2 regions of the Streptomyces sp. NPDC025833 genome follow, and region 2 is predicted to be linked to the other one. Evidence: riboswitches for the same ligand, from Rfam matches in the RefSeq annotation. Region 2 holds a riboswitch; the other holds the start of a gene.
The links. Region 2 has a riboswitch for S-adenosylmethionine ahead of ACZ4K2_RS23285 (aminotransferase class V-fold PLP-dependent enzyme). Riboswitches for the same ligand answer to the same signal wherever they lie in the genome.
Positions count from the first base shown of each region.

Region 1: linked by a shared signal. The riboswitch ahead of thrC (threonine synthase) and the one ahead of ACZ4K2_RS23285 (aminotransferase class V-fold PLP-dependent enzyme) in region 2 are both predicted to bind S-adenosylmethionine.

Region 1 is NZ_JBVHNF010000004.1:343,789-347,184, reverse strand. Features, by position in the region: gene ACZ4K2_RS08985 (alpha,alpha-trehalose-phosphate synthase (UDP-forming)) at 1-357, opposite strand, end outside; gene ACZ4K2_RS08980 (glucosyl-3-phosphoglycerate synthase) at 442-1,386, opposite strand; SAM riboswitch class I at 1,544-1,700, shown strand; gene thrC (threonine synthase) at 1,718-3,001, shown strand; gene ACZ4K2_RS08970 (ubiquitin-like small modifier protein 1) at 2,998-3,273, shown strand.
Region 2 is NZ_JBVHNF010000012.1:300,323-303,718, reverse strand. Features, by position in the region: gene ACZ4K2_RS23285 (aminotransferase class V-fold PLP-dependent enzyme) at 1-1,208, opposite strand, end outside; SAM riboswitch class IV at 1,369-1,485, opposite strand; gene trpD (anthranilate phosphoribosyltransferase) at 1,560-2,624, opposite strand; gene qcrB (cytochrome bc1 complex cytochrome b subunit) at 2,746-3,396, opposite strand, start outside.

The DNA of each region.
Region 1 (3,396 bases), on a different contig from region 2:
GGTCTGGTACAGCATGTGGTGGACGAACCAGAGCACCGAGTTGGCGATGCCGTTGTAGGCGTCGGCGTGCACGGTCGCGTCGATGTCGAGCATCCGCACCCGCTGGCCGCCCGTGTCCGCGGCCGGCAGCAGCCCGCCGTCCGCGTGCCGGACGGCCGCCCGGTCGCCGTCGCCCAGCGCGGCGCACACCCACACCGAGTCCGCGTCCGACCCGATGGCGGACAGTCCCGAGACCAGCCCGCCGCCGCCGCGCCGGGCGTGCAGCGAGCCGTCCTCGCGTACCTGGTAGGAGACGGGGCCGCGGTTCGACGCGACCAGCACCTGAGCTTTCTCGGCAGCATCGTGCGTGGAGGCCATACGCCTCAACCTAGCCCGGCCCGTAAACCCTCAAACGTGCGTTCCGCCCGGTAAGGGGCGGGCAAGCGGCCGTGCACCGGCCGTTCACGCCACCTTCCGGTCGGCGTACTCCGCGATCTCCACCATCGGCGGCCGCTCCTCGGTGTCCACCGGGTGGGTGCGCGGTTCGAAGCCGTCCGCGCCCCGCTCGAACTGGGTCAGCGAGGGCCGGACCAGGTGGCCGCGGGCCAGCCGGAGCTGGGCCGTGCGGTAGATGGCGGCGGCCATCCGGCCGAGGGCCTGGCCGTCCTGGTGGCGGTGCCTGCGCACGCCCACGTCGACCTGGGCCAGCGCGTCCAGGCCGGCCAGGTGCAGCGCGTCCACCAGCATGCCCAGCTCCACGCCGTAGCCGACGGGGAAGGGAAGCCGTTCCAGCAGGGAGCGGCGGGCCGCGTACTCGCCGCCCAGCGGCTGCACGAAGCCCGCCAGCCGCGGCCAGTGCATGTTCAGCAGCGGGCGGGCCATCAGCTCGGTGACCCGGCCGCCCTGCCCGCCGGTGGCCCCGAGCGGACGGTCGTACATCGCCTTGACCAGGTCCACGTCGGGCTCGGTGAGCAGCGGGCCGACGATCCCGAGGACGAAGTCGGAGGAGAACTCCTTCAGGTCGGCGTCGACGAAGCAGAGGATGTCCCCGCCGGTCACCAGCAGGGAGCGCCACAGCACCTCGCCCTTGCCGGGGACGGCCGGGAGGCGGGGCAGTATCGCGTCGCGGTGCACGACCCGCGCGCCCGCGGCGGCGGCGACCTCGGAGGTGCGGTCGGTGGAGCCGGAGTCCACGACGACGATCTCGTCGACGAGCGGTGCCCGCTCCACGAGGTCGCGGCGGATGACCGCGACGATCTCGCCGACCGTCTCCTCCTCGTCGAGCGCGGGCAGCACGACGCTGATCGTCCGGCCCGTGCGCTGCTTGGCGGCCAGGACCTGCCGGAGGGGGCGGTCGGCCACGGACCAGGAGCGGGTGGCCAGCCAGCGCTCGACTTCTTCCAGCACGGTCTGCGGCTCCTCACTGTTCGTGACCACACGGACGGCCGTGTGATCCATCTCGCGCTTCGGACGACTATCTCAACCGCCCTGGCCTTCGGTTACAGTCTTGAACAACGTCGGGGACCACCGCATGCCGGGGTCCCGGGCGTCGACAACCGCATACAGCTCATCCAGAGGGGCAGAGGGACACGGCCCGATGAAGCCCCGGCAACCCTCCAGCCGGTTCTCGTAGATCAGTTCTGATCGTCACCGCGAGGCTCCCGGCTAGGGAAGGTGCCAAATCCGTCTCACGGCGAAGTGCGCCGTGAGGAAGATGAGGAGAAAGGGCCTCGCCTCCATGGCTGTGCAGACTGTCGCAACCACCGGGAACACCACCGCCGACCTCGGTCCCGCCACCGGCCTGAGCTGTCGCGAGTGTGGTCACCGCGTCCCGCTCGGACCCGTGTTCGCCTGTGAGGAGTGCTTCGGCCCGCTGGAGATCGCCTACGACTTCTCCGGCTACGACACCGAGGAACTGCGCCGCCGCATCGAGGCCGGCCCCGCGAACATCTGGCGGTACGCGCCGCTGCTGCCCGTCCCGGCGGACGTCGCGGACAAGCCCAACATCAACCCGGGCTGGACCAAGCTCGTCAAGGCCGACAACCTGGCCCGGGAGCTGGGCGTGACCGGCGGGCTGTACGTGAAGGACGACTCCGGCAACCCGACCCACTCCTTCAAGGACCGGGTGGTCGCCCAGGCCCTGGAGGCCGCCCGCGCCTTCGGCTTCACCACCCTGTCCTGCTCCTCCACGGGCAACCTGGCCGGCGCGGTCGGCGCCGCCGCGGCCCGGGCCGGCTTCCGCTCCTGCGTGTTCATCCCGCACGACCTGGAGCAGGGCAAGGTCGTCATGGCCGCGGTCTACGGCGGCGAACTCGTCGGCATCCAGGGCAACTACGACGACGTGAACCGCTTCTGCTCCGAGCTGATCGGCGACCCGGCCGGCGAGGGCTGGGGCTTCGTCAACGTCAACCTGCGGCCGTACTACGCGGAGGGGTCCAAGACCCTCGCGTACGAGATCTGCGAGCAGCTCGGCTGGCGGCTGCCCGACCAGATCGTGGTGCCGATCGCCTCCGGCTCCCAGCTCACGAAGATCGACAAGGGTCTCCAGGAGCTGATCCGGCTGGGTCTGGTCGAGGACAGGCCGTACAGGATCTTCGGCGCGCAGGCCGCGGGCTGCTCCCCGGTGTCCGCCGCCTACAAGGCCGGCCACGACGTCGTACGCCCCCAGAAGCCGGACACCATCGCCAAGTCCCTCGCCATCGGCAACCCCGCCGACGGTCCGTACGTGCTGGACATCGCGCGCCGCACGGGCGGTGCCGTGGAGGACGTCACGGACCCGGAGATCGTGGACGCCATCAAGCTGCTGGCCCGCACGGAGGGCATCTTCGCGGAGACGGCGGGCGGGGTGACCGTCGGCGTCACCCGCAAGCTGATCGAGAGCGGCGTGCTGGACCCGGCGAAGACCACGGTCGTGCTGAACACCGGCGACGGCCTGAAGACCCTGGACGCGGTGGCCGGCACCGGTCTCACCGCCACCATCCGCCCGACCCTGGACTCCTTCCGAGAGGCTGGCCTCGCATGAGCGTGACCGTTCGCATCCCCACCATCCTGCGCACCTACACCGGCGGCCGGGCCGAGGTCAGCGCCGAGGGCGCGACCCTCGCCGAGGTCATCGACAGCCTGGAGCGGGACCACACCGGGATCGCCGCCCGCGTCCTGGACGACCAGGGCAAGCTGCGCCGGTTCGTGAACGTGTACGTCAACGACGACGACGTCCGCTTCGAGCAGGGCCTGCAGACGGCGACCCCCGACGGCGCCGGCGTATCGATCATTCCGGCGGTCGCCGGAGGCTGATCATTACCTTCGGTAATGACGGTTACCGACCGTTCGCCGGATTGCCCCCTCCGTGAGAGAAGCGGAGGGGGCAATTCTGTGTGATTGAGCGCGGTAGAGTTGGGGAACACGGTTGCCGCGCCC
Region 2 (3,396 bases):
CCGGGCGCCGCCTCGGGGGCACCGCACTCGCCCTGGGTCTGCGGGTCGCTGCCGAGCAGGGTGCGGACCAGCGGGTGGGCGCAGAACAGGCCGTCGCGGACGCCGATGCCGTACTCGGCGGAGAGCGCGGCGGCGAAGTGGGAGCTGTTCCAGCCCTCGACGACGAAGGAGATGACCCCGACGCGCGGGGCGTCGTCGCCGAACAGGGACAGCACGCGCACCTCCGGCACCTCCGCCAGGCCGGCCCGCACCCGGGCGATCAGCTCCCGCTCGCGGCCCACCAGGCGGTCCCAGCCGGCCTCGGTGAGCGCCTTGCAGGCCGACGCGATGGAGTAGGCGCCGATGACGTTCGGCGAGCCGGCCTCGTGCCGGGCCGCGCTGTCGTGCCACTGAACGTCCACCCCGCCGTCCTGCCGCCGGGTGACGCTGCGGCTGGCGCCGCCGCCCGCGAGGTACGGCTCGGCCGCCCGGAGCCAGTCGGCCCGGCCGGCGAGGACGCCGGAGCCGAAGGGGGCGTACAGCTTGTGGCCGGAGAACGCGACCCAGTCGACGTCCAGTTCGCGGATGTCCACGGGGTGGTGCGGGGCGAGCTGGGCGGCGTCCAGGACGATCCGGGCGCCGTGCGCGTGCGCGGCGGCGGCCAGTTCGCGCACCGGCCACAGCTCGCCGGTGACGTTGGAGGCGCCGGTGACGCAGACCAGGGCGGGGCCGTGCGGGTCGCGGGCGGCCAGGGCCCGCTCCAGGGTCTGCACGGCCTGGCCGGGGGTGCGCGGGGCGTCGAGGTAGGTGACCTCCGCGTCCTGCCAGGGCAGCAGCGAGGCGTGGTGCTCGGTCTCGAAGACGAAGACCCGGCAGCCCTGCGGCAGCGCGCGGGCCAGCAGGTTGAGGGAGTCGGTGGTGGAGCGGGTGAAGACCACCTGGTCCGCCGGGCGGCAGCCGAGGAACTCCGCGACCGTCCGCCGGGCGTTCTCGAACAGGTCGGTGGAGAGCTGGGAGAGGTAGCCGGCCCCGCGGTGGACGCTGCCGTAGTAGGGGGCGTACGCGGCGACGTCGTCCCAGACGCGCTGGAGGGCGGGGGCGCTGGCCGCGTAGTCGAGGGCGGCGTAGGTGACTTCGCCCCCGGTGACCAGCGGCACGGTGACATCTCGCCCCAGAACGGGCAGAGGGGTGCAAACGGACTGGTCGGAGGCAGCGGTGGAGACAGACATGGCGGAACTCCCGTGACAGGAAAGCGAGAACGCGCGTGACGCGCGGAAGGGAAAAGGGTGCGCGGAGGCGGGGCTCTGCGGCCCTAACGCATTCGCTTGCTCACGGGAGACTCCTCGATGACCAGGATCCCTGGCCCCACACTTGCAGAAGTGTGCGAGGGATCCGCGCTTGCCGTGGACCCTGCTGTCCACGGCCTGGTCTTCACCCGGGGCACCCCGCCACGGACGGAGGGTTGCCGGACAGTCGGCCGGGGCCTCATGACTGTCACTCATGACCTGGTAGGGGAACCTACGCCAAGTGATCGCCGCCCCGCAACCCGTGTCCGGATCGCGGGACGGAGACCGGCGGCGTCACGCGTTGCTGGCCGCCACCCAGCGGTCCAGCGTGCGCCGGGCGGCACCGGAGTCGATCGACTCGGCGGCCAGCGCCATCCCCGCGCGGAGCTGCTCGGCCAGCGGCGCGTCCGTCGGCCGCAGGGCCACCAGCGCCGCCGCCGAGTTCAGCAGGACGGCGTCCCGTACGGCCCCCTGCTCGCCGTCGAGCAGCCGCCGGGCGACCTCCGCGTTGTAGGAGGCGTCGGCGCCGCGCAGGGCGTCCACGGGGACGAGGCCGATGCCGACGTCGCGCGGGTCGAAGACCTCCTCCGTGACCTTGCCGTCGCGGACCACCCACACCCGGGAGGTGCCGGTGACGGTCAGCTCGTCCAGGCCGTCGTCGCCGCGGAAGACCAGGGAGGAGTTGCCGCGTTCGGCGAGGACGCCGGCCACGATCGGCGCCATCCGGGGGTCCGCCACGCCGACGGCCTGCGACCGCACCCGGGCCGGGTTGGTCAGCGGACCGAGCACGTTGAAGGTGGTCCGGATGCCGAGCTGCGAGCGCGCCGGGGCGACGTGGCGCAGCGACGGGTGGAACCGCACAGCGAAGCAGATGGTGATGCCGGCCTCCTCGGCGACCTCGGCGACCCGCCGGGGGGTCAGGCTGAGGTTGATCCCGAGCTTCTCCAGGACGTCGGAGGAGCCGGAGGCGGAGGACGCGGCCCGGTTGCCGTGCTTGACGACCTTCGCGCCCGTGCCCGCGACCACGATCGAGGACATGGTGGAGATGTTCACCGTCTTGGCGCCGTCGCCGCCGGTGCCGACGATGTCGACGGCCGGGCCGGGCACCTCGATCACGTTCGCGTGCGCGTACATCGTCCGCACGAGCCCGCTGATCTCCTCGACCGTCTCGCCCTTGGCCCGCAGCGCCACCATGAAGGCGGCGATCTGCGCGTCCGTCGCCTCCCCGCGCATGATCAGGTCCATCGCCCAGGCGGTGTCGTCGGCGGCCAGGTCGCGGCCCTCCAGCAGGCCGTTCAGCAGGACGGGCCAGGAGCGGCCCGCCGCGGTGTCGCCTCCAGCGGGGGTCACAGCGCTCATCAGCCGCTCCTCGTAGACAGTCCTGAAACGTCGTACACCACCCTATCCAGACCGGGGCACGGGGAAGGGCCCCGTCCGGGGTACGGACGGGGCCCTTCTGCGTGGCGTGGCGACGCGGTGATCAGTGGTGGCCGTGGCCGCTGGTGATCTCCTTGTACTCGTCGACGGTCGGCTTCGGGATCTGGTTGTCCTCGCCGTAGTAGGCGTCGGACAGCCTGGCCCGCAGCTTCTCGCCGGCCGGCACCTTGCGCTCGACACCGTTCTCGTCGACCGTGGGGCCGATCTCGGCCGGCTCGTACTGGTGGTGCGCGGTGAGGGTGTGCAGCTGCTCCTGGCTGAGCGGCTCGTGGACCTCGATGAACTCACCGTGCGGCAGCCGCTTGATGATGCCGGTCTCGCGACCGTGCAGCACCTTGTCGCGGTCGCGGCGCTGCAGACCCAGGCAGATCCGCTTGGTGACGATGAACGCGATGACCGGTCCGGCGAAGAAGAAGATCCGGACGAACCAGGTGACGGCGTTGATCGACAGGTGGAAGTGCGTGGCCCACAGGTCGTTGCCGCCGCCGACCAGGGTGATCATGTAGATCGTCACCCAGGCGACACCGAACGCGGTACGGGTCGGGGCGTTGCGCGGGCGGTCCAGGATGTGGTGCTCGCGTTTGTCGCCGGTGATCCAGGACTCGATGAACGGGTAGACCGCGATCGCCGCCAGGACCAGCGGGAAGAGCACCAGCGGGATGAACACGCCGAGGACCAGCGTGTGACCCCAGAA